Regions from separate parts of the Piezobacter thermophilus genome, predicted to be linked through region 2. Evidence: riboswitches for the same ligand, from Rfam matches in the RefSeq annotation. Region 2 holds a riboswitch; each other region holds the start of a gene.
What was found. Region 2 has a riboswitch for cobalamin ahead of ACZ5CM_RS05000 (TonB-dependent receptor plug domain-containing protein). Riboswitches for the same ligand answer to the same signal wherever they lie in the genome.
Positions count from the first base shown of each region.

Region 1: linked by a shared signal. The riboswitch ahead of ACZ5CM_RS08660 (CbtB domain-containing protein) and the one ahead of ACZ5CM_RS05000 (TonB-dependent receptor plug domain-containing protein) in region 2 are both predicted to bind cobalamin.
Region 3: linked by a shared signal. The riboswitch ahead of ACZ5CM_RS08725 (DUF1636 family protein) and the one ahead of ACZ5CM_RS05000 (TonB-dependent receptor plug domain-containing protein) in region 2 are both predicted to bind cobalamin.

Region 1 is NZ_AP042380.1:1,770,312-1,780,762, reverse strand. It holds gene cobM (precorrin-4 C(11)-methyltransferase) at 1-18, shown strand, start outside; gene ACZ5CM_RS08670 (cobyrinate a,c-diamide synthase) at 11-1,342, shown strand; gene cobF (precorrin-6A synthase (deacetylating)) at 1,339-2,106, shown strand; cobalamin riboswitch at 2,191-2,404, shown strand; gene ACZ5CM_RS08660 (CbtB domain-containing protein) at 2,443-2,613, shown strand; gene ACZ5CM_RS08655 (CbtA family protein) at 2,618-3,313, shown strand; gene ACZ5CM_RS08650 (hypothetical protein) at 3,863-4,156, opposite strand; gene ACZ5CM_RS08645 (AMP-binding protein) at 4,168-5,088, opposite strand; gene ACZ5CM_RS08640 (DeoR/GlpR family DNA-binding transcription regulator) at 4,989-5,747, opposite strand; gene ACZ5CM_RS08635 (ABC transporter permease subunit) at 5,776-7,455, opposite strand; gene ACZ5CM_RS08630 (ABC transporter ATP-binding protein) at 7,452-8,567, opposite strand; gene ACZ5CM_RS08625 (ABC transporter substrate-binding protein) at 8,697-9,704, opposite strand; gene hisN (histidinol-phosphatase) at 9,929-10,451, shown strand, end outside.
Region 2 is NZ_AP042380.1:1,050,413-1,060,863, reverse strand. It holds gene ACZ5CM_RS05035 (IS110 family RNA-guided transposase) at 314-1,342, opposite strand; tRNA gene ACZ5CM_RS05030 (tRNA-Thr) at 1,771-1,846, opposite strand; gene ACZ5CM_RS05025 (hypothetical protein) at 2,020-2,895, shown strand; gene modA (molybdate ABC transporter substrate-binding protein) at 2,988-3,782, shown strand; gene modB (molybdate ABC transporter permease subunit) at 3,779-4,477, shown strand; gene modC (molybdenum ABC transporter ATP-binding protein) at 4,474-5,562, shown strand; gene ACZ5CM_RS05005 (DUF2312 domain-containing protein) at 5,653-5,910, opposite strand; cobalamin riboswitch at 6,040-6,269, shown strand; gene ACZ5CM_RS05000 (TonB-dependent receptor plug domain-containing protein) at 6,402-8,255, shown strand; gene ACZ5CM_RS04995 (ABC transporter substrate-binding protein) at 8,299-9,117, shown strand; gene ACZ5CM_RS04990 (FecCD family ABC transporter permease) at 9,114-10,088, shown strand; gene ACZ5CM_RS04985 (ABC transporter ATP-binding protein) at 10,085-10,451, shown strand, end outside.
Region 3 is NZ_AP042380.1:1,784,932-1,795,382, reverse strand. It holds gene ACZ5CM_RS08740 (EamA family transporter) at 1-646, shown strand, start outside; gene ACZ5CM_RS08735 (helix-turn-helix domain-containing protein) at 659-1,216, opposite strand; gene ACZ5CM_RS08730 (IS256 family transposase) at 1,546-2,751, shown strand; cobalamin riboswitch at 3,094-3,286, shown strand; gene ACZ5CM_RS08725 (DUF1636 family protein) at 3,373-3,762, shown strand; gene cobW (cobalamin biosynthesis protein CobW) at 3,759-4,814, shown strand; gene cobN (cobaltochelatase subunit CobN) at 4,828-8,199, shown strand; gene ACZ5CM_RS08710 (cobalamin biosynthesis protein CobG) at 8,196-9,410, shown strand; gene ACZ5CM_RS08705 (precorrin-8X methylmutase) at 9,410-10,039, shown strand; gene ACZ5CM_RS08700 (precorrin-2 C(20)-methyltransferase) at 10,046-10,451, shown strand, end outside.

The DNA of each region.
Region 1 (10,451 bases), 720 kb from region 2:
AGAGAAGGCGATGACTGATCCGCACGCGAGACGGTTGCCGCCGGGACTGATGATCTCGGCCCCTGCCTCGGGGACCGGAAAGACCACGGTGATGCTGGGGCTGACCCGGGCGCTGACCGAGGACGGGCTGATCGTGCAGCCCTTCAAGAGCGGCCCCGACTATATCGATCCTGCCTTCCATCTGGCCGCTGCGGGGCGGGATTCGTTCAACCTCGACAGCTGGGCCATGGGCGAAGGGCTTCTGGCGGCCATTATCACCCGCGCCACGGGGGCCGATATGGTGCTGGCAGAGGGTTCGATGGGGCTGTTCGACGGGGTGGCCCGGCCGGGGGCTGCCGGTTGTGGGGCTAGCGCCGAGACGGCGCAGCGCTTCGGCTGGCCGGTGGTGCTGGTGCTGGATGTGGGCGGGCAGGCGCAATCGGCCGCAGCCACCGCCGCGGGATTCCGCGACTATCAGCCGGGGCTGCCCTTTGCGGGGGTGATCCTCAATCGTGTGGCCAGCCCCCGGCACGAGCGACTGGTTCGGCTGGGAATGGAACAGGCCGGCATCCCGGTGCTGGGGGTGCTGCCCCGACGCGGTGATCTGAAACTGCCGGAACGGCATCTGGGGCTGATCCAGGCGGTGGAACATGCCGACCTTGAGGCCGCCATCGCCGCCTATGCCGCCTTTCTGCGCGAACATGTGGATCTGAAGGCGATCGTTCAGGCGGCCTCGGGGGCGGGACCCGCGCGCCCCGGCCCGCTACCCGCGCCCCCCGCGCAGCGCATCGCTCTGGCCCGGGATGAGGCGTTTTCCTTCACCTATCCGCATCTTCTGGCCGGCTGGCGCGCCGGCGGGGCCGAAATCCTGCCCTTTTCGCCGCTGGCCGACGAGGCCCCCGACCCGGCTGCCGATCTGGTCTGGCTGCCGGGGGGCTATCCCGAGCTCCATGCCGGGCGCATCGCCGCCGCCGGGCGTTTTCTGGCCGGCCTGCGGCGCCATGCGCGGACCCGCCCGGTTCACGGTGAATGCGGCGGTTACATGGTGCTTGGCGCGGCACTGATCGACAAGGCGGGGCAGCGCCACCGTATGGCCGGGCTGCTGGGGCTGGTTGCCTCCTATCAGAAGCGCCGGCTTCACCTGGGCTATCGCCGGGCCGAGCTGCGCGCAGCGATGCCCGGCTTTGCCCCGGGGCGGGTGCTGCGCGGACACGAGTTCCACTACAGCAGCATCCTCGAACAGCCCGACGCGCCGCTGGCGTGGGTAACGGATGCCGAAGGGGCCGATGTGCTCGAGACCGGCTCGGTGCGCGGCCGGGTAAGTGGCACCTTCTTCCATCTGATCGCCGAGGAGGCCCCATGAGCACGGCATATGATCTGACCCTGATTGGAATCGGCACCGGCAACCCCGACCATGTGACGGCCGAAGCGGCGCGGGCCATGCGCGAGGCCGATCTGATCCTGATCCCCCGCAAGGGCGCGGACAAGGCCGATCTGGCCGATCTGCGCAAGCGGATCGTGACCCGAATCTGCACCCATCCGCCGCGGCTGGTCCATTTCGGCATGCCGGCGCGGCGCGCCGACGACGGCTATTTGCGTGGGGTCGAGGAGTGGCACGACGCCATCGCCGGGCGCTGGCAGGCGGCGATTGCCTCGGTCCGGCCCGCCCCGGCCCGCGTGGCGTTGCTGATCTGGGGAGATCCGTCGCTTTATGACAGTTCCCTGCGCATTGCCGGGCGGCTGGATCCGCCCCCGCGGCTGCGGGTGATCCCCGGCATTACTGCCCTGCAGGCGCTGACCGCCGCCCATGCGATTCCGCTCAACGAGATCGGCGCGCCCTTTTCGGTGACCACCGGGCGACGGCTTCGCCAGCAGGGCTGGCCCGAAGGGTTCGACACGGTGGCGGTGATGCTGGATGGGGCCTGTTCCTTTCAGACCATCGACCCGGCGGGGGTCGAGATCTGGTGGGGCGCCTTTCTCGGCATGGAGGAGGAAATCCTGATCCGCGGCCCGCTGGCCGAGGTGGGCGGGAAAATCGCCGAAACCCGCGCCCGGGCCCGGACCGAACATGGCTGGATCATGGACATCTACTTGATGCGGCGGGCCGGGACCGGTGAGGAGCGTTAAGGCCGGTTATGAGCTGACGTGGTATCGGCATGTGGCATTTTTCCGATGCCATGCGATTTTCCGTTGCAAAAGCGCCGCTTTCGCAATTATCTGGCGGGGCTTGGTTCCGTCGGCGCCAGCCGGCGGCAAGAGGGAATACCGGTGAGGTTGTCATCCGCGACCAAGGCCGGAGCCGCCCCCGCGACTGTAAGCGGTGAGCGAAGGCCCATCTGAGCCACTCCGGGCACTGTGCCGGGGGGAAGGCGGGCCCCAGCCATGACCCGCAAGCCAGGAGACCTGCCAGGCAGACGAAACCGCAACCGGCCGTCGGGTGCGACGGCAAGGAGGATCTGAAAGATGACGACAGGAACGCTTGACACAACCGCCGCCGGAAGCCGCATCGCGCCGGCGCTGCTGGCCGGGGCCATCGGCTTGGTGCTGATCGTGCTGGCGGGGATGGCGCAGTCGACGGTTCTGCATGACGCCGCCCATGACGTGCGGCACGCCACCGGCTTCCCCTGCCACTAGACCCATGTTCTCCCGCATCATTACCAGCGCGCTGTTCGCTGGGGCCGGAGCAGGGCTGATTGCCGCCCTGTTGCAGCTGGTGTTCGTGCAGCCGGTACTGCTGCACGCGGAGCTCTACGAATCGGGGGCGCTGGTCCATTTCGGGGCCGCGCCGGTCAGCGCGCAGCAGCCGCTGCCGGGCCTTGACCCCATGCGCGACGGGCTGAGCATCCTGTTCACCCTGTTCACCTATACCGGCTTTGCGCTGGTCATGGTGGCGGTGATGTCGCTGGCCGAGGCGCAGGGCCACCCGGTGCGGGGACGCGCCGGCATCCTGTGGGGGCTGGGGGGCTTCATCGCGGTGATCTTCGCGCCGGGGCTGTCGCTGCCGCCCGAGGTGCCGGGCGTGGCTGCGGCTGATGTGCTGCCGCGCCAGGTCTGGTGGGTTTCCACCGTGATCGCGGCGGCCGTGGCGCTGTGGCTGATCGCCTTCGGACGCGGCTGGACCGCCTGGGGCACGGCCGCCCTTCTGCTGCTGGCACCGCATCTGATCGGCGCGCCCGAACCGGACAGCTTTGCCGGGCCGGTGCCGCCCGAGATTGCTGGACAGTTTGCCGCCCGCGCCTTTGGCGTGGCCATGGCGGGCTGGGTGAGTATGGGTGTTCTCGCCGGCTATTTCTGGCAGCGCGAGGGCACGCTGTCCGAGCATCAGCCAGCCTGATCTGGTAGCAGTCGCTAGACTCTGAGCAGCCCCGCCGCCCCGTGGCGGCGGGGTCGTTTTGTCTTTCCCTTCGCGGGTCTTGCGATCCTCATCCTTGACGCGAACGCTGGGAATATTCACGGTTTCCGGGCCAAAGGTGCCAACCAGTTGCCGCTTGCGGCGCCCGTGCCGGTAGCCGATCTTTGCATCGCCGTTGCGACCGTACTGGCAGCGGCCCGGAAACTGCTCCAGTTCCTCCTCGAAAACCGCCTCGATCAAAGCACGGATGTTCTGCCGCAGCCAATCCTGGATCTGGTCATGGCCAACCTCTCCCGCCAGCGGCGCGGGTGTCTATCTTGCTGTATTCGTTGTCATGGCGTGATCTCATCGGCAGTTCCTGGCGCCGGTTGGGTGGTGTTAGCTCACCCGGAAATTGTGCCGTCCTCGAGTTTCGACCAAACGCGCGACACTACTGCAACCTGCGCCGATGTCTTTTTCTTCGACCGTGTTCAAGGTGAGCGCGTTTGGACCGTGGCACCGGCTGGAACCGGGGCCGGGAAGTGCGTGTTTTCAATGGCCGAAGCTGGAAACAACCCCGGCGCCAGAGGGCACGATACCGGAGCAGCCGCTGGCGTTCGCCACCAGCGGCAGTGCCGACGACCCCTGCGCAACAGCGCTGCCAGACGAACCTTCGCGCCGGGCGAGGTCGCCATCGACACGGATCCACATCCGCCGGTGACCGCCGGTCGCCCCGGCAAGGGCCGTGATGCGGTGCCGCGAAACCGGGCGGCTGCGGGGCGGCTCCGAAACCTGGCCGGCCGGGGTTGCCGGCGCCCCGAAACCGGGGCTCTCCGGCCGAGCCATTCGTCCCGCCCCTACATCTTGCGCAATTCGCGGCGCAGGATCTTGCCGACGGTGGATTTCGGCAGCTCGTCCACGAAGGTGATCCTGCGCGGGGTCTTGTAGGCGGTCATTTCCCTGCGGCAATGGGCGATGATCGCGTCCTCGGTGACCCGGGCGCCCGGTTTCGTGACCACGAAGATCGCCACCGCCTCGCCGGTCTTCTCGTCCGGGATGCCGATGCAGGCGCATTCGGCGACGCCCTCGACGGCGGTGACCACCGCCTCGACCTCGTTCGGGAAGACGTTGAAGCCCGAGACGATGATCATGTCCTTCTTACGATCGACGATGCGCAGGAAGCCCCTGTCGTCGAACACGCCGATGTCGCCGGTGCGGAAATAGCCGTCCTCGGTGAAGGCCTCCCTGTTGGCCTCGGGCCTGTTCCAGTAGCCTTTCATCACCTGCGGGCCGGCAACGCAGATCTCGCCGCGCTCGCCGATCGGCACCTCGCGGCCCGCATCGTCCAGCAGCTTGACGTCGGTCGAGGGCACCGGCAGCCCGCAGGAGCCGGTGAATTCCTCGATTCCCATCGGCACGATCGACACCAGCGGCGAGGTCTCCGACAGCCCGTAGCCTTCGGTGATGTGCATGCCGGTCAGCTTCTTCCAGTTCTCCGAGACGGTCCTGATGATCGCCGCGCCGCCGCCGATCGAGATCTTGAGCCGGGAGAAATCGACCTCCCGGGTGCCCGGGTGCATGGCCAGCCCGGCAAACAGCGTGTTGACGGCGGGGAACACGGTGATGCCCGCATTCTTGATCGCGCCCAGAAAGGCGTCGATATCGCGCGGGTTGGGGCTCAGTTCAGCACCCGGATCCCGGCCCTTTCGAAGGCCTCTACCGTTTCGGCCGGCGCCGCCTTGTCGGTGACCAGCACGTCGATCCGTTCGGGCGGGCAATAGCGCACCCGGCTGGTCGCGCGCAGCTTGCCGTGATCGACCAGCATCGCCACCTGTGCCGCCTGCGCGATCATGGCGCCGGCGACCTCGGCCTCGTGCAGGTCGAAATCGAAGGCCCCTTCGGCCGGGTCCAGCGCCACCGGGGCGACGATGGCGATATCGGCGCGGAAGCGTTCGATCTCGGCCAGGGTCAGCGCGCCGTAGGTGCCGGGCACGTCGCTGACCAGCTTGCCGCCCAGAAGCACCAGCTCGATGTCCGCGCCGGCGCTCTGGATCGTGGTGGCGATGTCGATGGAATTGGTCACCACCATGATATCGGGCACCCGCATCAGCTCCTGCGCGAAGACCGAAGTGGTGGATCCGGCATCCACCATCACGCATTGACCGGGCCGGATCAGCCCGACCGCCTTGCGGGCGATTTCGCGTTTCTCGCGCTGGCGGGTGTTCATGCGCTTGCGGAACGGGGCCTCGACCGTCGGCTGCGGCAGCACCGCGCCGCCATGGACGCGGGCGATCCGGCCGTCGTTTTCCAGATCCATCAGGTCGCGGCGGACGGTCTCGCGCGACACGCCCAGAAGGCTGGCCAGCGCCCCGGCGCTGACCTGCTGACGGGAATCCAGGATCTCCATGATCCGCCGTTTGCGTTCGCGTGCCCACATTGCCCCGCTCCGCCCCTCTGCCCGCCCTTCAGCCGGCGCCCTGCGCGCCACCCTTGCGGGCGGTCAGCCTCAGCAGCAGCTTCATGGAAACAAGAGCCGTCGCCACGACCAGCATCACCGCGGTCGAGAACGCCGCCGCCTGCGATGTCAGCCCCGCATCGTCCAGCCGCATGATGGTAACCGCTGCCACCGTCAGTTTCGGCGTGGTCAGGAAGATCACCGCCGAGAGCGTCACCATCGAACGCATGAACAGGAAGAAGAACACCGAAACCAGCATCGGCGCCAGGAACGGGGCGATCACGCCGAGCGCGATCCGTCCCAGCCCGGCCCCCAGCGTTGCGGCGGCTTCCTCAAGCGCCGCGGGAAGTTGGCGAAAGCCGGTCATCACGGTCAGGAAGGCCTGGGTGTGGTAATGGTAGAAGTTCACCGCCGCGATCAGCGCCGCCGTGCCATACAGCAGATAGAGCGGCGTCGCGGTCGAGTTGAAGGTCAGGATGTAGGCCAGTCCCAGCACCATGCCGGGCACCGCCGCCGGCATCACCGCGATGACCTGCACCGGCCGGGCGATGGCGGCCGGCATGCGGCGCAGCCCCAGCCCCAGCGCAAAGACCAGCACCGTCCCGCCGGTGGCGGCCATGACCGAGATCAGGATCGTCATCCACAGCGAGGAATACCCCCCCGCCAGGGTGATCGCGTAGTGCTTGAAGGTCAGGTCGAAGCGATAGGGCCACAGCTTCACGAAGCTGGCATAGACCACGATCGCTATCACCAGCGCGATTGCTGCCGCGATCAGGAAGGACAGCGCCGCCATGGGAACATCGCGCGCCGGCGCAAATGCGGGCACGAAGGGCACGGCGGCGCTGCCGCCCTGGTCGTGGCGGCGCTTCATGGCCTGGCGCTCGATATAGTAGGCCACCACCGTCGGCAGCAGCAGCATGATGCCCACCACCGCGCCCAAATTGAAGTTCATCTGGCCGATCACCTGCGCGTAGATCTCGGTGGCCAGCACCGAGTAATCCCCCCCGATCACCGCGGCGTTGCCGAAATCGGTGATGGTGATGATGAAGGTGACGAAGGCGGCATTGAGGATGCCGAAGCGTGCCGCCGGCAGGGTGATGTCGCGGAACTGCCGCCAGGGCGAGGCGCCCAGCACCTCGGCTGCCTCGTAGGTGCGGGCATCCGACAGCGCCAGCGCCGCGCCGATGATCATCACCGCCTGCGGCAGGGCATAAAGAGTATTGGCGATCAGCAGCCCCCAGAAGCCGTAGATGTCCAGATCGGTGCCGAACAGCCGGTTGACCAGCCCGTTGCGCCCCAGCAGGAAGATCAGCCCCAGCGCCTGCACCAGCGACGGCGCCAGCAGAGGCAGCACGATGGCCGCCCGGATCAGCGCCTTGCCGCGAAAGGCGCAGCGATGCAGCGCATGGGCAATGACGAAGCCCAGCGCCACCGCAATCGCCGTGGTCGAAAGCCCCATCAGCATGGAGTGCCGCGTCGCCCGCCAGAAGCCCTTCGTGCCCAGCACCTCGACATAGTTGCCCAGCCCGTAGCTGCCGTCGCCTTCGGTGATCGAGCGCAGAAAGACGATGACCATGGGGAAGAGGAAGAAGATCACCAGCCCCAGCGCCGGAATCCCGAGGCACAGCGCCGCCAGAAGCGCATCGCCATCCGGCGCCCGGCGCCGGGCAGAAGCCGCCATCCCGGTCATGCCCGTCCCCCGCCCGCGGCGGCGGCCCCCGTTTCCGGTTGCGTTCCCGGATCGGCTTCGCGGCCGGTTTCGCCCCCGGCTTCGTCGCCGGTGTCGTCGATGACCCAGGTGCAATCCTGCGCCCGGATCGTCAGTTCCACCCGGCTGCCTTCCCGCAGGTCCACGGCCCCGTGGGTTTCCACCGTCAGCAGCCCGGCGGGGCTTTCCACCTCGAGCCGGCGCAGATTGCCCAGGAAGGTCGCCGCGCGCACGGTGGCGCTCCCTCCGGGGTCGGGTCGCACATCGATATGTTCGGGGCGGATGCAGGCGTGATAGCGGCCCCGCCGGTCGCCGGGATGGCCGGCCATGAGGACGGGAAAATGTGCCCGTACCCGTTCGGCCTCAAGCAGGTTCGAGGTGCCCATGAACTCGGCCACGAAGCGGGTGGCGGGACGCAGGTAGAGCTCTTCCGGGGTGCCGGCCTGGACCACCCGGCCCGCGCTCATGCAGATGATGCGGTCGGCAAGCGCCAGGGCCTCTTCCTGGTCATGGGTGACCATCAGGGTTGGAATCCCGAGGTCGCGCTGAAGGCGGCGGATCTCGGTGCGCAATTCGGCCCGCACCTTGGCGTCAAGCGCCGAGAGCGGCTCGTCCAGCAACAGCACGCGCGGATCGACGGCGATGGCCCGGGCCAGCGCGATGCGCTGCTGCTGCCCGCCCGAAAGCTGCCAGGGTAGGCGGTCGGCCAGATGCGGCAGGCGGATCATCTGCAGCAGCGCGTCGGTGCGGGCCCGGATCTTGTCGGGCGGGATGTTGCGGATCTTCAGCCCGTAGCCGATGTTTTCGGCCACGGTCATGTTGGGAAACAGCGAATAGGACTGGAACACGATGCCGAAGCCGCGCTTGCGCGCAGGCAGATCGGCGATCGAGCGCCCCTCCAGCAGCACGTCGCCGGCGTCGAACCCGGTCAGCCCGGCGATCACCCGCAGAAGCGTGGTCTTCCCGCAGCCCGAGGGCCCCAGCAGGCAGACGAATTCGTCAGCGCCCACCGACATCGAGACATTGTCGAGGGCGGTGAAATCTCCGAATTTCTTGGTCAGGTTCTGGACGTCGAGATATCTGTTCGGATCCACGGGCAAGGTCCTTGGGCGGTCGGAACGGGTCGGGGTGATGGGCCGGGCGAGGGAACCGGCGCACGCGGCGCCGGTTCGCGGATCATGCGCGCGGCGGGGGCGGCGTGGCCCCCGCCGGTCGGCCGGGGCCTAGCGGCCGAACATTTCCTTCCACTTCTTCTTGATCTCGATCTGGCGTGCGGCCGAATCGGCGAAGTCGATCTTCGCCAGAACCGTGCTGATGTCGGCCGGCAGACCGGCCTTGACCGCCGCCTCGGGCGGCTTCACCCCCGGCACCGTCACCAGCGCCTTGAAGCTGCCGTAGAGCGAGATCGCCTCGGGCGACATGGTCCAGTCGAGGAAGCGCTTGGCATCCTCCTTGTTGTCCGAGCTCTTCATCAGCCCCGAGGCCTCCAACTCATAACCCACGCCGCCTTCGGGGAAGACCATGGCCAGCGGATAGCCGGCCTCGATGGACTTCAGCGCCGTGAAGGCCAGCGAGATGCCCACCGTGTATTCGCCCGCCCGCGCGGCCTTGCAGGGCTTGGAGCCCGACGAGGTGTATTGCGCCATGTTCGGGTCGATGCGCGCAAGCTGTGCCCAGCCTTCCTCTTCGCCCAGCGACTGCAGCACCGCGATGACATGCAGATAGCCGGTGCCCGAGGAATTGGGATCGGGCATCAGCACCTCGCCCTTGAAGGCGGGGTTTTCCAGATCCTTCCAGCTTTTCGGCATCGGCAGGCCCTTCTGCCTGAGCCGCTCGGTATTGACGCAGAAGGCCCCCATGTAGCCGGTGGGCGCGAACCAGCGGCCCTGCGGGTCGCGGAAGGCCGAATCGAGCACCTCCGAGCCCTTCGCCTGGTAGGGTTCCAGCATCTCTAGGATGCGCGGATCCATCATCGCCGTGACCGCCCAGCCCCAGATCACATCGGCCTGCGGATTGCCGGCCTCGGCCAGAATTCGCGCACCCAGCTTGCCCGTGGACAGGCGCAGCACGTTGATCTCGATGTCGGGCATCGCCTTGTTGGCGGCGGCGATGTAGTCGGCGATCTCCTCTTCCTCCAGCGCGGTATAGACCGTGATCGATCCGGCCGACACCATGCCGGCCATCGACCACGCCATGATCGCCGCCGCCGTGTTCCTGACCCAGTTCTTCATCGTCTTCCTCCATGTTGTGACGCGGCCCCCTTCGGTGGCGGGGGCGCCCCTGTTCCGGGCGGGTTCGGTTTTTCTCGTATTCCCCGCAGGCCTCTGCCCGGCGGGCCGGGCAATGAGGATAATTGTGCAGTTTTGCATTTTTTTGCTTTTTGTCTAACGATTTTTGGTGCATGCGCATTGGTATCCATCTGGAACGATCGCAGCGACAGGGCGGGGGTGTCCCCATGGAAGAGCGCAAAAAGGCACTGCATCTGAATGAGTTGGCGGAATTTTCCGTGGCGCTGGCGCGCTCGGCCGCGCCCGAGGCCATGTCCTGGTTCCGCCGTCCCATGACCGTCGAGAGCAAGCCTGACCTTTCTCCGGTCACCATTGCCGACAGGCGGATGGAGGCCGCGATTCGGGCGCGCATCAATCGCCGCTGGCCCGATCACGGCATATTCGGCGAAGAACACGGGCAGGAAAATCTCGACCGGGAAAACATCTGGGTGGTGGATCCCATCGACGGCACCCGCAGCTTCATCACCGGGATGCCCACCTTCGGGACGCTGATCGCGCATCTGGTCGGCGGGCGGCCCGTGGTCGGGGTCGTCTTCATGCCCGCTCTGGACGAATGCTGGGTCGGGGTCAGGGGCCGGCCGACGCGGTTCAACGACGCGCCCTGCCGCACCAGCGGCTGTACCCGGCTGCAGGATGCCCGCCTCTACGCCACCTCGCCCGACATGTTCGACGAAGCCGGCCGGGCCGCTT
Region 2 (10,451 bases):
GAGTGAATCATGGTCTCAAAGCCGCAGCAAGAGATGGCTTTGTGTGGATGCCGCTCTGAATGCAAGGACATTTTGAACCTCCTGGATGTGTGATCGAGTGCGAGCTTGTGTCAGGCCTTTGATGTGCGGCTCTTTCACTTGCCGCTGGCCGGGATGGCGATCCGCAGGCCGGGTCCAACACTTTTCACCGGGCTCGAAGCCCTACGCATCTCGCTGGTTTTCCCAACCCCGATCTGATCGATCAGTTGTCCATTCAGTTCTTGCCTCCCTCACATCCCCGACACCCAGCCTCAGACCAACGGATGATCGATGATCATGCCGCCGCCATGGCCGGATCCCGGTAACTCTCGTTCTTCGTCAGCATTGCCCAGATCCGCCGGGCCATCTTGTTGGCAAGCGCGATGGCGACAAGGATACGGGGTTTTCGCAGCATCAGCTTGCCCAGCCAGGTGTCCTCGGGGATGCCACGTCGGCAAGCCCCGACCATTGCCGCCATGGCTCCGATGATCAGCAGCCTTCGGATGTCATGCTGCCCGGCCTTTGATATTCGTCCAAGCCGCGCCTTGCCACCGGACGACCTTTGTCGCGGGACGAGCCCAAGCCAGGCCGCGAAGTCGCGCCCGCGCCGGAAGCTCTCCATCGGTGGCGCAAATGCCTCAATGGCAAGAGCCGTGACCGGACCGACCCCGGGCATGGTCTGCAACAGTCGCGCGGTCTGGCCCTGCTTGCCCAACTCGTTGACCTGGTCGTTCAAGCCTTCGAGATGTCCGGACAGGTTGTCGATCTGATCCAGAAGCTGCTGACAGGCGACGCGTGCGACCTTTGGCAGGTCGCTGGTCTCATCCGCGATGACCTCTGCCAACCGGGGCAGATGCTGCAAACCGACCGGTGCGATATAGCCGAACTCATAGAGATGCGAGCGCAGCGCATTTATCAGCTCGATCCGTTGGGCGACCAGCTTCTGGCGGATACGGAACACGACCGCGCGAGCTTGCTGTTCGGCGCTTTTAGGTTCGACAAAACGCATGTTGGGACGCATCGCCGCCTCGACTATGGCCTCCGCATCGGCCGCATCATTCTTTTGCCGCTTCACGAACGGGGTCACGTACTGAGGCGAAATCACCCATACGGCATGACCCATGTCAGCCAGTTCCCGTGCCCAGTAATGCGACCCCGGACAGGCCTCCATCGCCACGGTGCAGGCGGGATGCCTGGCCATGAACCGCTGGAACTGTGGCCGTGACAGCCGTTTTCGGAACACCGCAGACCCGTCTGCCGCCCCGCCGTGCAACTGAAATACATTCTTTGCAAGATCAATTCCAATGATGGTAACATTTTCCATGGATGCCCTCTCCTTTTCCTTGTGTTTCTCAACATCACAAGCTTGGCACATTGCGATGCCGTCGGGGAGAGCGGCATCCACCCCATCTTTTCAGCAGCCTGTTAGATACTCGTTGGAATGATCGAAGAAAGGAAACGCTGCACATGGGCACCGCCCGACCACTCGCCGCGAAGCCCGACCAGAACCTGCGCGATCGCCTGCAGAATCTGGCCGCGACACGCGATCGATCCAGTGACCGGTTGCTGCTCCAGGATGGCCTCAGGGCCCGGGCCGAATACCCGGAAACCAACCTTCACGTCACCCGTTACGAGGCCGATGCCTGGCTGGCATGCCCGATCCTGCGGTGCAAAACCTATCGAGGCATGTCCGAAGGTGACTTCCCGCCCCTTCGCAAACTGTCAAAACATCGCAGTCCCGCCGGGAATATCTGGTGCCGGCAGAGGGACTTGAACCCCCGACCCCGAGATTACAAATCACGTGCTCTACCAGCTGAGCTATACCGGCCCGACGGCTTTCCATTACCCGACCGGATTTGCCGCTTCAAGCCGCATCTTCCGCCCGTTCCGCCCTCGCCACCACGTATCGGCCGGGGCGGCGCGGCAAAGACGTTTGACGGGCCGGGGGCGAAAGGATAACTCAGTCGGAACGCCGATCCGGCACGGAGCACGCTTGGAAACATGCAGGTCATCTTTCACGCCGGCGCCCATTGCACAGACGAAGACCGCCTGCTGAAATGCCTTCTGCGCAACAAGGCGCAGCTGGCCCGGCACGGCACCGCCGTGCCCGGGCCGGGCAAGTATCGGACGCTGCTGAAGGAAGCCTACAAGGCGATGCTGAACGCCCCGCCGGCCGAGGATGCCCGGGAGGTTCTGATCGACGCCATCCTCGACGAGGAAACCGCCGACCGCCTGGTCCTGTCCAACGAGAACTTCTTCGGGTCGCAGCGTTACGCGCTCGACGGCAACACGCTATACCCCCTGGCCGAAGAGCGTCTGGACCAGACCCGGCAGCTGTTCCACCTCGACCGGATCGAACTGTTCCTGGCGATCCGCAACCCGGCCAGCTTCCTGCCGCTGGTGCTGCGCAAGGCCTCGGCCAAGCGCCTGCACGAGGTCCTTTCGACGACCGACCCGGCCGCGCTGCGCTGGTCCGACCTGCTGACCCGCATCCGCGCCGCCCTGCCCGAAATCCCGATCACCGTCTGGTGCAACGAGGACACGCCGCTGATCTGGGGGCAGCTGCTGCGCGAGATGGGCGGGCTAGACCACGGCGCGCCGGTCGAGGGCGAGCTTGACCTGCTGGCGGAGATCATGTCGCCCGACGGAATGCAGAGGCTGAAGGCGTATCTTGCCGCGCGCCCCGAGCTGACCGAGATCCACCGCCGCCGCGTCTATGCCGCCTTCCTCGACAAGTTCGCCATCGATGAAGCGGTCGAAGAGGAACTCGACCTGCCCGGCTGGACCGAAGAGCTGGTGGACGACCTGACCGAGCGCTATGACGAGGACCTGCTGCGCATCCAGCGCATCCCCGACGTGACCCTGATCACGCCCTGAGAAGGGGCACGCATCGGCCCTGTTCGCTCTTGCGCGACGGGGGACAGGGCTGCGATACATCCGGGTAGATCCGGAGCGACACGAGAGAGCCGATGCCCCGCCCCCAGCCCCGACAGATGATCCTTGTCCTGGCGCTCTGGGCGTTCGGCGTCCTTGCCGCGGCCGGCAGCGCGGTGGCGGGCACGGTCACCGTTTTTGCCGCGGCCAGCCTCAAGACCGCCCTGGACGAGATCGCCGCCGCCTTCTCCGACGAAAGCGGCAACCGGGTCCGGCTGGTCTATGGCGGCAGTTCGGCGCTGGCCCGCCAGCTGCAGCATGGGGCCCCGGCGAACCTGTTCCTGTCCGCCAATGCCGCGTGGATGGATGCGGTCGCCGCCGACGGGCTGCTGGCGGAAGGCACGCGCAGCGACCTGCTGACCAACCGGCTGGTGCTGATTGCCGGCACCGGCGAAGAAGGTGGCGCACTGACGCTGGAGTCCGGGGTGGATTTGTTGGCGCGGATGGAGGGCGGGCGGCTGGCAGTGGCACTGGTGGATGCGGTGCCGGCGGGGATCTATGCAAGGGCCGCGCTGCAATCCCTGGGACTATGGGACGTGCTGGCTGACCGGCTGGCGCAGGCCGGCAGCGTGACCGGGGCGCTGCGGCTGGTGGCCAGCGGTGCCGCACCCCTCGGCATCGTCTATGCCACCGATGCGGCGGCCTCGCCCGATGTGCGGGTGCTGGGCGTCTTTCCCGAAGACAGCCACCCGCCGATCCGCTACCCGGTGGCGGTGCTGGCCGATGGCGACGGCGCGCAGGCGCGCGCCTTCCTCGACTTCCTGAAGGGTCCGCGGGCGGCGGACATCTTCCGCGCCACGGGCTTCGGGCTGGTGGAGGATCCGTCTTGAGCAACTGGCTCGGCCCCGACGAGTGGGAGGCGATCGGCCTTTCGCTGCGCGTCTCGATCTGGGCGGTGCTGGCCAGCCTGCCTCCGGGGCTGTTCACCGCCTTCGCGCTGGCGCGGTGGGAGTTTCGCGGCAAGCAGTTGGTGAACGCGCTGGTGCACTTGCCGTTGATCCTGCCGCCGGTGGTGACCGGCTACCTGCTGCTGCTGACCTTTGGGCGCAAGGGACCGGTGGGGGCGTGGCTTTACGATCTGTTCGGCGTCACCATCGCCTTTCGCTGGACCGGCGCGGTGCTGGCGGCGGCGATCATGGCCTTTCCGCTGATGGTGCGGGCAATGCGTCTGGCGATCGAGGCGGTCGATCCCAGGCTGGAGCAGGCGGCGGCGACGCTGGGCGCATCAAGGGTCTGGGTCTTCGTGACCGTCACCCTGCCGCTGGTGCTGCCCGGCATCATCGCCGGGGCGGTTCTGGCCTTTGCCCGCGCGGTGGGCGAGTTCGGGGCCACCATCACCTTCGTCTCCAACATCCCCGGCGAAACCCGGACCCTGCCGCTGGCGATCTACACCTTCCTGCAGGTGCCGGGCGGCGAGACGCGGGCGCTGCACCTGGTGGCGATTTCGGTGGCGCTGGCGGTGGCGGCGCTTCTGGTATCCGAAATCCTGGCCCGCCGCGCCGCGCGCAGGGTGGCCGGAGCATGAGCCTGCGGGTGGAGATCACGCATCCCTTCGCCGGGTTCCGGCTGGATGTCTCCTTCGAGGCGCCTTCGGGCATCACCGCCCTGTTCGGCCGCTCGGGGGCGGGCAAGACCACGGTGGTCAATGCGGTTTCCGGCCTGCTGCGGCCGGCACGCGGCCGGATCGAGCTGGCCGGCGAGGTGCTGTTCGATTCGCGCACGCGAGTGAACCTGCCGGTGCACCGGCGGCGGCTGGGCTATGTGTTTCAGGACGGGCGGCTGTTTCCGCATCTTTCGGTGCGCCAGAACCTGATCTATGGGGCGCGCTTCGCCCCGCGCGGGGCGCAGGGCCCGTCGCTGGAGGAGGTCTGCGCGCTGCTGGGCATCGACGCGCTGCTTGAACGCCGACCCGGATCGCTTTCGGGTGGAGAAAAACAGCGGGTGGCGATCGGCAGGGCGCTGCTGTCGCGTCCGCGGATGCTGTTGATGGACGAGCCGCTGGCGGCGCTGGATACCGCGCGCAAGGAGGAAATCCTGCCCTACCTGGAGCGGCTGCGGGACCGGACCGAGATCCCGGTTCTCTATGTCAGCCATTCGGTGGCCGAGGTGGCGCGGCTGGCCACCTTCGTGGTGGTGCTGGAATCGGGGCGGGTGGCACGGGCGGGCACGGCCGAGCGGGTTCTGTCCGATCCGGCCACAGTGCGCCAGATCGGCCTGCGCGAGGCCGGCGCGGTGCTGGGCGCGACCGTGATCCGGCATCACCCGGACGGGCTGACGGAACTCGCGGTCTCGGGCGGGCGGCTGTTCCTGCCTGAGACGGATGCGCCGGAGGGGGCGCGGCTGCGGGTGCGCATTCTTGCCCATGACGTGATCGTGGCGCTGGAGGCGCCGCACGGGCTTTCGGCGCTCAATGTCCTGCCCTGCGAGGTGCTGGCGCTGCGCTCGGGCGGCGGGCCCGGCGTCATGGTCCAGCTGCGTTGCGGCAGCGACCGGCTGCTGGCGCGGATCACCCGCCGGTCGGCCGAGGCGCTGGGACTTGCGCCGGGGATGAGGGTGTTTGCGGTGGCCAAGTCGGTTTCGGTGGCCCGCACCGATATCGGCAGCGGCTGAGGGGGCAGTCAGGGGCTCTGCCCCTCTGCGCGCCTGCGGCGCGCATTCACCCCGAAGTATTTGGAGCAAGAGGAAGGGGAAGAGGCGTGGTCACATGCCCAGCGCCTGCTTGTAGAGTTCCAGGACCGCCTCCTCCTCGGCGATTTCGTCCTTGTCGCGCTTGCGCAGCGCGATCAGCTTGCGCATCACCTTCGTGTCGTAGCCGCGGGCCTTGGCCTCGGCCATCACCTCTTTCTGCTGATCGGCGATGTCCTTCTTTTCGGCCTCCAGTCGTTCGATGCGCTCGATGAAGCTGCGCAGTTCGTCCGCGGTCACGCGATAGGTGGCGTCGGGGGAATGATCGTCCATGAACGGGCTCCGTCCGGTTGCTGTCTGGGTTGGGTGGGACTGCGGGATACAGGCGCGCAAACCGGGCCGCAAGGCGCGATTGCGTCATCGCCGGTCGCAATCGGTTCTTGATCGGCGCGCCGTCTGGCCCTATGAGCGGCTTGCTCTGGTTCGGCGGCGCGAGTCGCCGGCAAAAGGGAACGCGGTGCGGCCCGGGGGTGAGGAACCTCCCGCCAACGGCCAATGCCGCGACTGCCCCCGCAACTGTAGGCGGAGAGCGCCACCGGTTGATGCCACTGATCCCCCGGCGGGATCGGGAAGGTCCGGACGAGGCGCTGTGACCCGCGAGTCAGGAGACCTGCCAGAGCGATCACCTTCCACCGGCGCGGGGGGCGCCGGCAGGGCGGCGTCTGTTCCGTAGTGGTGACACCCTTACTCACCCGTTCGTGGACGGCGCTTCCCGTGCCTTCCGCGGCAAAACCGTAACAGAAGGTCTGGAAGGAATCGGGACCATGAAAAAACTCGTTGCCACCGTCTCTGCACTTGCCGTGGGCTCTGCGCTGGGCGCGGGCTTGCGTGGCGCAGCGGCGCAGGAAGCATTCGACCTGGGCGAGATTGCCGTTTTCGCCAACAGGTCGGGACAGGAAACTGAACTGAAACGCACCGGCGCCACGATCGAGGTCGTGACCGGGGAAGATCTGGGACAGGCCCCCGAAACCACGGTGGCGGATTACCTGTCGCGCCTGCCCGGCCTGTCGGTCAGCGCCAATGGCGCGCTTGGCGCCAGCACGCAGCTGCGCATCCGGGGGCTGGACGGAAAATACATCAAGGTCCTCGTGGACGGCATCGACGTGACCGATCCCAGCCAGCCCCAGACCCAGTTCAACTGGGCCGGGCTGACAACGACGGCCGTGAGCCGGATCGAGATCCTCAAGGGCACCAGTTCGTCGCTGTACGGATCGCGGGCGATCGGCGGCGTGGTCAACATCACCACCGCCCCGCGCCGGGATACGCCGGGCACCCGGACCACGCTGACCGCCGAAGGCGGCAGCTACGACACCTTCCGCACCGGAGCAAACATCGTGCACCGGGGCCAGCGTGGCGGGCTGAGCATCAGCCTGAACCATGTGAACACCCGCGGCTTCTCGGCCAAGGCCGGGGCTGCCAACACCGAACCCGACGGCTACCGGGGCACGCAGCTGAACCTGAGCGGCGATGTCCAGGCAAGCGATGTCCTGAATCTCGGTTTCTCGGCCTATGCGCTCAACGGCAACGGGGATTATGACGAATGGATCGGCGACGGCGCGCCGCCCTATGACGAGACATTCAGCACCCGGACCCGCGCCGCCCGCGGTTTTGCCGAGATGCAGACCGGTGGCGTGCAAAGCACGCTGTCCTACACCTATTACCAGAACGACCGGGTCTTCAATTCCAATGGCTTTTCCTCGCCCTTCTTCGGCAAGCGTCAGAAGCTCGACTATACCGGTGTCTATCGCCAGTCCGACGCGCTGCGCTATACCTTCGGCGCCGACTGGCAGCGGGAAAGCTTCAACACCGGCTTCGACCGCGGTTCGGAAGACAATTCCGGCCTGTTCGGAGAAGTCCTCTACGCCCCGCGTGAAGATGTCGATCTGGCCGCATCGCTGCGCTATGACAACTACCAGTCCTTCGGTGGGAACCTGTCGGGCAGGCTGGCCGCCGCATGGCAGCTGAGCAATGCCACGACGCTCAATGCCGTCGCGGCGACCGGGTTCCGGGCGCCGTCGCTTTACGAGCTCAACAGCACGCTTTACGGCAACCCCTCGCTGCGCCCCGAGGAAAGCACCAGCTTCGAGCTGGGCGTGACCCATCAGTTCGGCCCCGGCAGCTATCTGCGCGGCACCGCCTTCTACAACCGGATCGACAACCTGATCCAGTTCGTCGTCCTGTCATTCGTGCCCTTCTCTGGGCAGTATCGGCAGGTCGCCGGGACCTCGACCACCAAGGGGGTCGAGCTTGCCGGGGAGTGGGCGATCAGCGACCGGGTCAGGCTGTTCGGCAATTACACCTATACCGAGACTTCCGACGCCACCGGCGCGCGGCTGCTGCGGGTGCCGGGGCATGACCTGGTGGTCGGGCTGGACGCCGATCTGTCCGACAGGTGGCGGGCCAACCTCTCGGTGCAGCACGTGGCCGACCGCCCCGACGAGTTCGGCACCGCCATGCCGAACTACACGGTTGTCAATGCCGGCCTGTCCTACCAGCTGACCGACAGCGCGGCCGCCTGGCTGCGGGTCGAGAACCTGACCGACGAAACCTACCAGACCTCGGCCGGGTATAATGCCTCGGGGCGGGCGATCTTCGCGGGGCTGCGTGCGGCCTTCTAGGATCATATCCCTTGCCGCCGCGTTCGCCCTTGCGGGCGCGGCGGTGCCGGCCGGGGCGCAGGAGCCGCCGCCCCCCCGCCGGGTGGTGTCGATCAACCTGTGCACCGACCAGCTGGCGCTGATGCTGGCGGCGCCGGGGCAACTGGTTTCGGTGTCGCGGCTGGCCCACGACCCCGACAGCTCGGCCATGTTCGAGGCCGCGCGGAAACTGCCCGCGAACGGATCAGGGGCCGAGGAGGTCTATCTGCTCGCCCCCGACCTGGTGCTGGCCGGCACCTACAGCTCGGATGCCACCGTGCAGATGCTGCGCCGCCTCGGCATCCGGGTGGAACGCTTCGCCCCGGCGCAATCGCTGGCCGACATCCCCCGGCGCATCGCCCGCATGGGCCGGGTGCTGGGGCGCGAGGAGGCGGCCGCGCGCATGATCGCGCGCTTCAATGCCGATCTGGTGGCGCTGCGGCAGGCACCGAAGCGGCGGCCGCGCGCGGCGCTCTACTACGTCAACAGCTTCACCCTGGGCGACAGGTCGCTGGCCGGCGACATCCTCAAGGCCGCCGGCTTCGACAACATCGCCGACGAGGCCGGGCTGGACTGGGGCGGAACGCTGCCGCTGGAGCGGCTGATCCTGCTGGCCCCCGAGGTGATCGTGAAGGGGCGCGACTATCCCGGCCAGGCCCGGGCGGAAGAGCCGCTTTCCCACCCTGCCCTGCGGGCGCTGGAGCGCAGCCGGGTGATCGGCTCCCTCACTGATCGCGACTGGATCTGCGGCACGCCGCGGGTGCTGGAGGCCATCCGGTCGCTGCAGCAGCTGGCGGCGGGGCCGGGAACGGAGCGCGGGGCGCAGAGGGGAGCGGAGCCATGAAACTCGCCCTCGCCGCGCTGTGCGTGGCCCTTTTCGCCCTGTCGCTGGTGACCGGCTACGCCGAGGCGCCGGCGCTGCGCAGCCTTGCCGCGCTGGTTGCCGATGACGGCACGCCGTTGTCCATCGTGATGCGGGAAATCCGCCTGCCGCGGGCGCTGCTGGCGGCGATGGTGGGGGCATCGCTGGGCCTGTCGGGGGCGGCGCTGCAGGGCTATCTGCGCAACCCGCTGGCCGAGCCGGGCCTGATCGGCGTGTCGGGCGCGGCAGCACTGGGCGCGGTGCTGGCGATCCAGTCGGGTCTGGCGCTGCAATTCGCCCTGGCGCTGCCGCTGTCGGCGCTGGGCATGGCGGTGCTGGCGGTGCTGCTGATCCTCGCCCTGGCCGGACCGCGGGGCGGGTCGATCACGCTGATCCTGGCCGGCATCGCGATTTCGGCACTGGCCGGGGCGCTGACCTCGCTGGTGCTGAACCTCTCTCCCAACCCCTTTGCCGCCGCCGACATCGTGTTCTGGACCATGGGTTCGCTCGCCGACCGCTCCTTCACCCATCTGTGGCTGGCGCTGCCCTTCATGGCGGCGGGCTGGGCGATGTTGGCCGGGCTGGGGCGGGGGCTGGACATGCTGACGCTGGGCGAGGACGCGGCGCAGGCGATGGGGACCGATCTGGTCCGCCTGCGGCTGCTGCTGATCCTGGGCACCGCCGCCTCGGTCGGGGCGGCAACGGCGGTCGCGGGCGCCATCGGCTTCGTCGGGCTGGTGGTGCCGCACCTGCTGCGCCCGCTGGTCGGCGCGCGGCCCTCGGCGCTCTTGTGGGCCTCGGCGCTGGGCGGGGCGGCGATGGTGCTGGCCGCCGATATCGCCGTGCGCGTGCTGCTGCCCGAGCGCGACCTGAAGCTCGGGGTGCTCATGGCGCTGGTGGGGGCGCCGCTGTTCCTGCACCTGATCTACCGCACCCGGAAGGAAATGCCATGAGCCTGCTTTCGCTGGACCGGCTGACGGTGCGACGCGGCGGCCGCGCGGCGGTGGATGGGGTCAGCCTGACCGTGAACCCCGGCGAATGCATCGGCCTGATCGGCCCCAACGGCGCCGGCAAGACGACCCTGATGCGGGCGGCGCTGGGCCTGCTGCCGGCGGAGGGGCATTCGTCTCTGGCGGCGATGCCGCGGGGCACGCGCGCCCGTGCCGCCGCCTGGATGCCGCAAAGCCGCGACATCGCCTGGCCGGTCACGGTCGAGACGCTGGTGGCGCTGGGCCGGCTGCCGCACCTGCCGCGCGGCGCCCGGCTGCGCCCCGCCGACCGCGCCGCCGTCGAGGCCGCCATCGCCCGCATGGAGC
Region 3 (10,451 bases), 730 kb from region 2:
TCTGGGCCTGCCCTCCGGCATGGCGTCTCTTCTCGTGCAGCTTCAGGTCGTTTTCACTCCGATTCTCGCTCTCTTCTTCCTCAAGCAGCGCATTCCGGCCGCGACGACAGGTGCCATTGTTATCAGCCTTCTCGGACTTGGGATCGTTTTGTCCGGGACAGTGGAACGGGCGGGATTGCTGCCCATGGCTCTCGGGGTGGGCGCCGCGCTGTCCTGGGGAGCATCAAACGTCGTAATTTCCTGGGGGGCGGCAAGAGGGTTGCGATACAACCCCGTTTCGCTGGTCGCGTGGGCCAGCATGCTGTTGCCTTTGCCATTTCTTGCCCTTGCCGGCATTTCCGGCGAGTTCGAGGGCCTGACTGTTGCCCGTATCATTCAGGCGCTACCCCCGGCAATCTATCTGGGATTGATCGCCACGGTAATCGCCTACTATTTCTGGGTGAAGGCTCTGGCAACCTACAAGGCCGCCAACGTCGCTCCGTTTACGTTACTGATTCCGATCATCGGACTTATTCTTGGCAACCTGTTGTTCGCAGAGGCGCTCGACGGTCTTCGCCTCATTGGCAGCGTCGTCATCATTACCGGAATTCTGATCCATATGGTGGGTATCAGGATCGAGGAAGCCCGATCGCGCAAGCATTCCTGATCAGGGTGCCATTCAATTCGTCAACCTCATGTAAGCAGCGGGCGTCATACCAGTTGCCTTCTTGAAGGATCTGGTAAAGTGGCTCTGGTCGGAAAATCCGCAATGGGCGGAAATATCTGCGATTGGCATTTTCCGTGCCAGCATATCACGGGCGCGTGCAATTCGACGGGAAAAAACCCAACGAGCCGGGCTTACGGAAAAGGAGGCGCGAAACATTTTCTGGAAATGGAATTCACTCAGATTTACCTGACGGGAAAGGTCACGCAATGTCAGTGGTTTATCAAGATTATTTTCTATGAAATCCCTGACCGTTCTTGCAGAATGGCTGCTGAGCCCGCCTTTCAGCCGAAATTGGCCTGATGGGCGGCAGATGGCATAGATCTCTGTCAACAGGTCGGTAATTCCACTTTCGATGGCAAGGCGGTCTTCACTTTGCCAGGCCAGAAGCACCGCTCGGAACGCGTTTTTCATGGGAGCAATGTCGCCATAATCGATTTCGGGAACGTGGCAGAGCCTGGCGTCTTTCTCCGTTGTTTTGACAAAGCGACGTCGCAATTCCGCGTCATCCACATGCAGGTGCAAAAAGACAAGCGGTTTCGAATGCCCCCATCGTGAATACGCGCCTTCCGGAATTATGCAGATCTTTCCAGGGCCACCGGAACTATTGGGCGCATTTTTGCGCCTGCTACCGTGACCGCCTTTCAGATAATAACTGAAGGTATGGCCCTCGGGGCAAGTATAGTTGACATCGCGACCTGCGTTCCTCCAGATCGAGAGCGTTAGTGTCCGCGCACGTGGTGTAATTTCTGCACCTTCGACGGTGTAACCAGGGTGGCCATCGAGGTGTATGGTTGCGGTGGAGTTTCAGAGCTTCAACCACGAACCACACGGAGACCCCGATGACCAAGACGAATATGGACCTTTCCGAACTTTTGGCCAAGCAGGACGGTGGCGATTTTCTTCGCGCCGTTGCTGAGGCCGTGCTGCAGCTTCTGATGGAGGCCGATGTCGAGGGCCTGATCGGCGCCGGCAAGCATGAGCGCAACAGTGAACGCACGACGTGGCGCAACGGGTATCGAGAGCGCGCTCTCGATACCCGTTTGGGCCGGCTGAACCTCAAGGTGCCCAAGCTGCGGCAGGGCAGCTACTTCCCGGGCTTTCTGGAGCCGCGCAAGACATCCGAGAAGGCGTTGGTCGCAGTGATCCAGGAGGCATGGATCGGTGGCGTCTCGACCCGCCGCGTGGACGAACTGGCACAGGCGATGGGCCTGCACGGCATCTCCAAAAGCACGGTGTCGAAGCTGTGCAAGGACATTGACGAACGGGTCAACGAATTCCTGAACCGGCCGCTTACCGGTGAATGGCCCTATGTCTGGCTGGATGCCACCTATCTCAAGGTGCGCCAAGGCGGGCGCATTGTCTCTGTAGCGGCCATAATCGCCGTCGCCGCGAACACGGACGGACGCCGTGAAATCATTGGCCTGGGGCTGGGACCGTCGGAGGCAGAAACCTTCTGGATGGATTTTCTCCGCGGCCTCAAGGCCCGGGGGCTTGACGGGAGCAAGCTGGTCATCTCGGATGCCCACAGCGGCCTGCGCGCGGCCATCGGGCGGGTCTTCGACGCTACCTGGCAACGCTGCCGCGTCCACTGGATGCGCAACGCCCTGGCCCACGTCTCGCGCGGCCAGCACACCGTCGTCGCCGCCGCCATCCGCCAGGCCTTCGATCAACCCGACCGAAAGCAGGCCGGCGAGACATGGCGCCGCGTCGCCGACCAGCTACGCTCTCGCTGGCCCAAACTGGCCGAGCTGATGGACGAGAGCGAGCACGACGTGCTGGCCTACATGGCCTTCCCCCGCCAGCACCGCAAGAAACTGCACAGCACCAACCCGATTGAACGTTTGAACAAGGAGGTGAAGCGCAGGGCCGACGTCGTCGGGATCTTCCCCAACGAGGCCTCCATCACCCGCCTCATCGGCGCCGTCCTGTTCGAGCAGAACGACGAATGGCAGACCGCAAGCCGCTACATGCAGGTCGAGGCCTTCGCCCAGATCGACAACGAGGAGACCGACCCCATTCTCAGCATAACAACTCAGGCCGCATGATCATGACACGAGGCCACCCAAATTACACCACCTTGACGGACGTGACCGATTCTTACCGCCTTGTGCTGTTCGATGATGGCAGGCTCGAAGAGCAGGCCGTCACTCACTTCATCGACAGGCTGGATAAAGACCTCTGATCCTGCCCCCGTTTCACCAGACAGCTAAGCAGTTTCGGTTTGGGCCCTTCGGAACTCGCGTGGCGAGCGCTACTTGAGGGCCGAGTGCGGGTGGTTTTCGTTATAGTCCTCGATCCAGCCTCCGATCAACTTAAGAACGGCTTTCGCATCGGGCAGCAGTTTGAACCGGAAGTATTCGTGCTTGACAACACCCCCTCTCATCCTCCATTCGGCGGGATGCGCCGGTTCCGCATGTGCGGATGAAAAGGGAATGCTTATGCAGCCGCCCCCGCGACCGTAAGCGGAGAGGGTCCCCAAGAATGCCACTGGCCGACGGCCGGGAAGGCGGGGTGCCCACCGGATGGAAACAACCATTCGACTCCGCGAGCCGGGAGACCTGCCTGCGCCTCTGTTTCGTCAACCGGGCGGGGCGTCTCGGTTGCGGGAAGTGCGCGGCGAGGCCGAACTCCTTCCCCTTTGCCCCGCTTCGCAAAGGGAAAAGAAAGTGAACGGCACGGGCACGGCACGAGTTGTTGAAATCCTGGTCTGTACCACCTGCCGCGGGAGGCAGCCGACCGATGATGCCTCGCCGTCGCGGCCGGGGGCGCAGCTTCATGATGCACTGGTGGGGTTGGTACTGCCCGAAGGCGTCGTTGTGCGGGCGGTGGAGTGCCTGTCGAACTGCAATCGGGGCTGTTCGGTCGTGCTGCGGGGTCCGGGGCGGTGGACCTATGTCTATGGCAATTTTTCCGGCCCCGAAGACGCCGAGCTGGTCCGCGACATGGCCGGGCGCTACCGGCAGACCGCTGACGGGCTGGTTCCCTGGCGCGAACGGCCGGCGCATTTCCGCAAGAACTGCATCGCCCGAATCCCGCCACAGGAAGTCATCGCATGAAGACCATGGAAAAGTTGCCGGTCACGGTGATCACCGGCTTTCTCGGCGCTGGCAAGACGACCCTGATCCGGCATCTGATGGAGAATCCGGGCGGCCGGCGGATGGCGGTGGTGATCAATGAATTCGGCGATGTCGGCGTCGATGGCGAGATCCTGAGATCCTGCTCCATTCCCGACTGTCCCGCAGAAAACATCGTCGAGCTGGCCAATGGCTGCATCTGTTGCACCGTGGCCGACGATTTCATCCCCACGATCGAGGCGCTGATGGCGCTGGATCCGCGCCCCGATCACATCCTGATCGAGACCTCGGGGCTGGCGCTGCCCAAGCCTCTGCTGAAAGCTTTCGACTGGCCCGAGATCCGCTCGCGGATCACCGTGGACGGGGTGATCGCCTTGGCCGACGCCGAAGCCGTGGCCGCAGGCCGATTCGCTTCGGATGTTGTGGCGGTTGATGCCCAGCGGGCCGCCGACGACAGTCTCGACCACGAAACCCCGCTGTCCGAGGTGTTCGGGGATCAGATCGCCTGCGCCGACATCGTGCTGCTGACCAAGCCCGATCTTGCCGGCCCCGAGGGTGTGGCTCGCGCCCGCGCGGTCATTGCCCAGCGCGCCCCGCGGCCGCTGCCGGTGATCGAAGTGGCCGAGGGCGTGGTGGATGCGCGCGTAATTCTGGGCCTGGGCGCGGCGGCCGAGGATGACCTGGACGCCCGCCCCGGCCACCATGACGGCGCCGACGAACACGAACATGACGATTTCGACAGTGTGGTGATCGAGCTGCCGGAACAGGATGACCCGGCGGCCCTCGTGGCGCGGATCGAGCAGCTGGCCCGCGAACGCAACATCCTGCGGCTGAAAGGTTACGCCGCCGTGCGCGGGCGGCCGATGCGGCTACTGGTGCAGGCCGTGGGAGCACGGGTGCGCCACCAGTTCGATCGCCTCTGGCGGCCGGACGAGCTCAGGCAGGGCCGACTGGTGGTCATCGCCGAGCATGACGATATCGATGCCGACGCCATCCGCATGATCCTGACCGGAGATCACGCGGCTTCGGGCTGAAGGGGCGGAGCGAATGCACGTCGTCTTTCGCGAAAGCCGGGGGCTTGAGGAAACCGCCACCCCGACCGATCTGGGCCAGAGTCCGGCGGATCTGGTCGTGCTGTCCTTTTCCGACAGCGATCTTGGCGCCTTCGCGGAAGGCTGGCGGTGCGGTGGCGGGCCCGAGGGCCACCTGCCGTCGCTGCGGCTGGCCAATCTGTCCGCCCTGACCCATCCGCTCTCGGTGGATGTCTATGCCGAGCAGACCCTCTCGGGCGCGCGGGCGGTGCTGGTCCGATTGATCGGAGGGCTGCCCTACTGGTCCTACGGGATGGCGCAGTTGCAGGAACTGGCGCGCGAGCGCGATATCGTCCTGGCGGCGCTGCCGGCGGATGGACGGCCCGATCCGCGGCTGGACGAGGTATCCACCCTGCCGCAAGACATTCTGCGCCGGCTGAGCCGGCTTTGCGATACGGGCGGCGCCGCGGCTGCCCGTGCGGCGCTGGTCGAACTGTCTCGCGCCGCCGGTCTGACGACGGAGGCGGTCCCCGAGGTCGGGGTTCTGCCGCCGGTCGGCGCCTGGACGCCCGAACATGGCGTGATCTGTCCGGCCACCGTCCTTGCAGACGGCGATCACCCACGGATCCTGCTGGTGTTCTACCGTGCCCATCTGGTGGCCGCGGACATGGCGCCGGTGGCGGCGCTTTTCGACGCCTTCCGCCAGCGCGGTTTCGAGGTGGGGGCGCTGTTCGTGCCGTCTCTGAAGGCGCCCGGCGCCGGCGGCTGGCTGGCCCGGCAGCTGTGCCGGATGGCCCCTGATGCGATCGTCAACCTGACCGCCTTTTCCGGACGCGGAGAAGTGACGAAAGCCGGGCGCGGCGACGAGGCGGGCTCGCCGCTGGATGCGGCCGGGGTACCGGTGTTTCAGGTGGCGCTGGCTACCTCCTCCCGCGAGGCCTGGGCTGAGGCCGAACGTGGCCTCTCGCCCGCTGATCTGGCCATGCATGTCGTTCTGCCCGAGGTGGACGGGCGGATCTTGGCCGGGGTGGCCTCGTTCAAGGCATCCCAGCCGCGTGACGACGCATTGCAGTTCGCCCGTAACGTCCATTGCCCCGAACCGGACCGGATCGCGGCCATAGCCGCGCGGGTCGCCGGCTGGGTGCGTCTGGCACGGCGACCGGCGGAACAGAGGCGGGTGGTCCTGGTGCTGTCCACCTATCCCGGTCGCGAATGGCAGCTGGCGCATGCGGTGGGGCTGGACGCGCTGGCCTCGGTGCAGGCGATGCTGGAGGATCTGGCCGGGGCCGGATACGACACCGGCAGCGATGGGGCCGGCGGGGGTGCGCAGCCGGGCGAGGGCCGGGATGCGGATCAGGGTGCGGATATGGCGGCGGAGCTGCAGATGGCGCGTATGCACTGGCCGTTGCGGGAATATCTGGCGGCGCTTGCGACTCTGCCCGAGGCGTTGCGCGAGGCGCTGCAAGCCGCCTGGGGCCCGCCCGAGGCCGATCCGGACTGCATCGACGGGCAGTTCCATTTCCGTGCGCTGCGGCGCGGCAGGGTGGTGGTGGCGCTGCAACCCGAACGCGGTTGCCCCGAGTCGCGGGCGGACGACTATCACGATCTCTCGCGCATTCCTCGGCATGGCTATGTGGCCTTCTATCTGTGGCTGCGCCAAGGCCTTGGCGCCGATGCGCTGGTGCATGTGGGCGCCCATGGCACGCTGGAATGGCTGCCGGGCAAGTCGGTGGCGCTGTCGGCGCAATGCTGGCCCGAGGCGCTGGCGGGCAGCCTGCCGGTGATCTATCCCTTCATCGTCAACGACCCCGGCGAGGCGGCCCAGGCCAAGCGCCGGATCGGCGCGGTGACGCTGGGCCATGTGCCGCCGCCCCTGCGGCCCGGTGCCAGCCCCCCCGGCCTGACCCGGCTGGAGGCGCTTCTGGACGAGTTTTCCAATGCCGACGGGCTGGACCCGCGCCGGTGCGACCGGCTTCAGGACGATATCCGCTCCGAGGCACAGGCGCTGGGGATCGAGGACGATCTGGGCCTTGAGCGGGCCGCCAGCGCCGCCGAGGCGATCACCCGCATCGACCGCTTCGTCTGCGACGTGAAGGACAGCCAGTTCGGCGAGGGGCTTCATGTGTGGGGGCGCGGCGATGGCGGGGGCGATGACGCCTTCGCCCGCTCTGCCCGGGCCGAGCGGCGGGCGCTGCTGGCGGCGCTGGCGGGGCGGTGGATCGCGCCGGGGCCGTCGGGGTCTCCCTGGCGGGGGCGGCGCGACGTGCTGCCCACCGGGCGCAATCTGTTCACCACCGACCCGCGCGCGGTGCCCACCCGGGCCGCCCATGCCCAGGGCGTGCGGCTGGCCGACGAGCTGCTTCGCCGCCATCTTCAGGACCAGGGCGACTGGCCGCGGGCGCTGGTGGTGGATCTGTGGGGCTCGGCCACCATGCGCACCGCGGGCGAGGAATTCGCCATGGCGCTGCATCTGATCGGGGTGCGGCCGGTTTGGGATGCGGGCTCGGGGCGGGTGTCGGGAATTGAGATCCTGCCGCTGGCCGAGCTGGACCGGCCGCGCATCGACGTGACGCTGCGGATCTCGGGGCTGTTCCGAGACGTGTTCGCGCCGCTCACGGCGCTGTTCCAGCACGCGGTGCGGGTACTGGCCGAACGCGCGGAGGCGCCCGAGTGGAACCCCTATGCGGGCCGCGCGCAGCTGGCGCGGGTCTTTGGCCCGGCACCGGGCAGCTACGGGTTGGGGCTGGGTGATCCGGCCGGACCTTCGGGGGCGGATGCCCGCGCCGCCGCTGGCCGGGCCTGGCTGGCGGCAAGCGCCTGGGCCACCGAAGGCGAACGCGCCACCCCCGACCCCGAGGGCATTGCCCGGCGGGTGGCAGAAGCGGATGGCTTCGTGCATCTTCAGGATCTGCCCGAAACCGACCTGCTGCTGGCCGCCGATTACGCCGCCCATGAAGCCGGTTTTGCCGCCGCCAGGGAGCAGGCGGGGGGCGGCGCGGTGCGGCTGTGGCATCTGGACAATACCGATCCCGCCATACCCCGTGTCCGCACGCTGTCGGAGGAACTCGCCCGCGCGGTCCGGGCCCGCGCCGCCAATCCCGACTGGATCGGCGGCATGATGCGCCATGGCTTTCGTGGCGCGGCCGAGATTGCCGCCACGCTGGAGCACATGGCTGCCTTTGCGCGTCTGGCCGGGGTCGTGGGGTCGCATCTGTTCGAGCTCTATCACGACGCCACCCTGGGCGATGCGCAGGTGGATGCCTTCCTGCGCGCCGCCAACCCGCAGGCTCGGGCGGCAATGGCGGCCACCTTCCGTGCCCTGCTCGACGAAGGTCTGTGGCAGACGCGGCGCAACTCGATCCGGGCATCGCTGGAGGAAAACCCATGACCAAGCCGCAGATCAGGGGCTGGTGCCCCGGTGCGCACCGGCCGATGATGTCGGGTGATGGGTTGGTGCTGCGTGTGCGCCCGCGGCTGGCACGGCTGACGCGCGAACAGCTACTAGGACTGTGCGCTGCCGCCCGGCGCCATGGCAACGGGGTGATCGAGCTGACCAACCGCGGCAATCTGCAACTGCGCGGGGTCCGCGCCGACAGCCACCCGGCGCTGCTTGCGACGCTGTCCGCACTGGGGCTGCTGGATGACGACCCGACATTGGAGACGCGCCGGAACATCTTGGTCCAGCCATTCTACCCGGCTCCAGAGCCAAAGGCGTATCGGACCGGCGCTTTTCCCCAAGACGCAGCCGAAAACATGCCCGAAGACCCCACCGTGCGGCTGGCCGCGGCTCTTGAGGCGCGCTTGGCCGAGCTGCCCGCCCTGCCGGTCAAGTTCGGCTATGCCATCGACATTGGGGCCGGGCGCTGGCTGGGGGACTGCTCGGCCGACATCCGGCTCGAGCGGGGGGTTGATGGCGGGCTGATCCTGCGTGCCGACGGGGCCGCAACCGGCCGCCCGGTGGACGAGGCGCGGGCCGTGGATGCGCTGATCGAGATGGCCTGGTGGTTCGACCGCCACCGTGACCCCGGCATGCGGCGCATGGCGCAGCTTGTGGCCGCGGGCGACCTGCCCCCGGCGTGGCAGGGAACTGCGCCCGCACCGGCCCGGCCCGCGCCGCGCCCCGGCCCGGCCGGCGGCGGCCCGCAGCCCGGACCGCTGGTGGGGCTGCGCTTCGGGCAGATACCGGCTGCGGCTCTTGCCCGGGTGGTCGAGCACAGCGGGGCGGCGGCGATCAGGGTGACGCCGTGGCGGCTGCTCTGTCTGGAAGGTGGTCGGATGCCCCGGAGTGACGCGGTGATCACCCGCTCCGGCAATCCGCTGCTGGCAGTGGATGCCTGCCCCGGTGCCCCTCACTGCCCGCAGGCACAGGCCGCCACCCGCCCCCTTGCGGCGGATCTGGCCCCGCGGCTGCGCGGGTCGCTGCATGTCTCGGGCTGTGCCAAGGGCTGCGCCCGCAGCCGCCCCGCGCAGGTGACTCTGGTCGCCCGCGACGGCCGGTTCGACCTGATCCGCGACGGCTGCGCCGGCGACAAGCCGGAACGGCGCGGCCTGAGCCCCGAAACCCTGTTGGCCCTGTTGAGCGAGGCAGAAACCCCCTGATGCCCTACAGATACGAAACCGACGGCGCGGCGATCTACGCGCAATCCTTTGCTACCATCCGGGCCGAGGCCGACCTCGATCGCTTCAGCCCCGAGGAAGAGCAGGTCGCCGTGCGCATGATCCACGCCGCCGGCATGATCGAGCTGGCCCCGCTGATCCGCTTCTCGACCGGCTTCGTGGCCACCGCCCGCGCGGCGCTGGAGCGGGGCGCACCGATCCTGTGCGATGCCCGCATGGTCTCGGAGGGCGTCACCCGTCCCCGGCTGCCCGGCGGCAATGCGGTGATCTGCACCTTGCGGGATCCGCGTGTGCCGGATCTGGCGGCGCGAATGGGTAATACCCGGTCGGCCGCGGCGCTGGAACTGTGGCGGCCGCATCTGGACGGGGCACTGGTGGCGGTCGGCAATGCCCCCACGGCGCTGTTTCACCTGCTGAACATGCTCGAAGATCCCGACTGCCCGCGGCCAGCGGCAATCATCGGATGCCCGGTGGGCTTTGTCGGCGCGGCCGAGAGCAAGGCCGCCCTGTGGGCCGCGCCGCCGGTGCCCTGCTGCATCGTCGAGGGCCGCCTTGGCGGCAGCGCGATCACGGTCGCCGCCATCAACGCCATCGCCAGCCGGAAGGAATAGTCCCGAATGGATGCCACCTCCACCTGCCTCGGCACGATCTACGGTCTTGGTCTTGGCCCCGGGAATCCGGACCTGATGAGCTTGCGCGCCCACCGCCTGCTGAGCGGGGCACGCAACGTGGCCTATTTCCGCAAGGCCGGCCGGCGCGGGCAGGCGCGCAAGATCGTGGACGGGTTGATCCCGGAGGGCGCGCTGGAAATACCGCTCGAATACCCGGTGACCACCGAGATCCCGGTAACCGATCCGCGCTACAACGCCTGCCTTGCAGCCTTCTATGCCGAGGCCAGCGCGCGGCTGGCCGACCTGGCCCGACGCGGCGAGGACGTGGTCGTGCTGTGCGAGGGCGACCCGTTCTTCTATGGCTCGTTCATGCATCTGCATGCCCGGCTGCACGACCGGGTCCCGGTCGAGG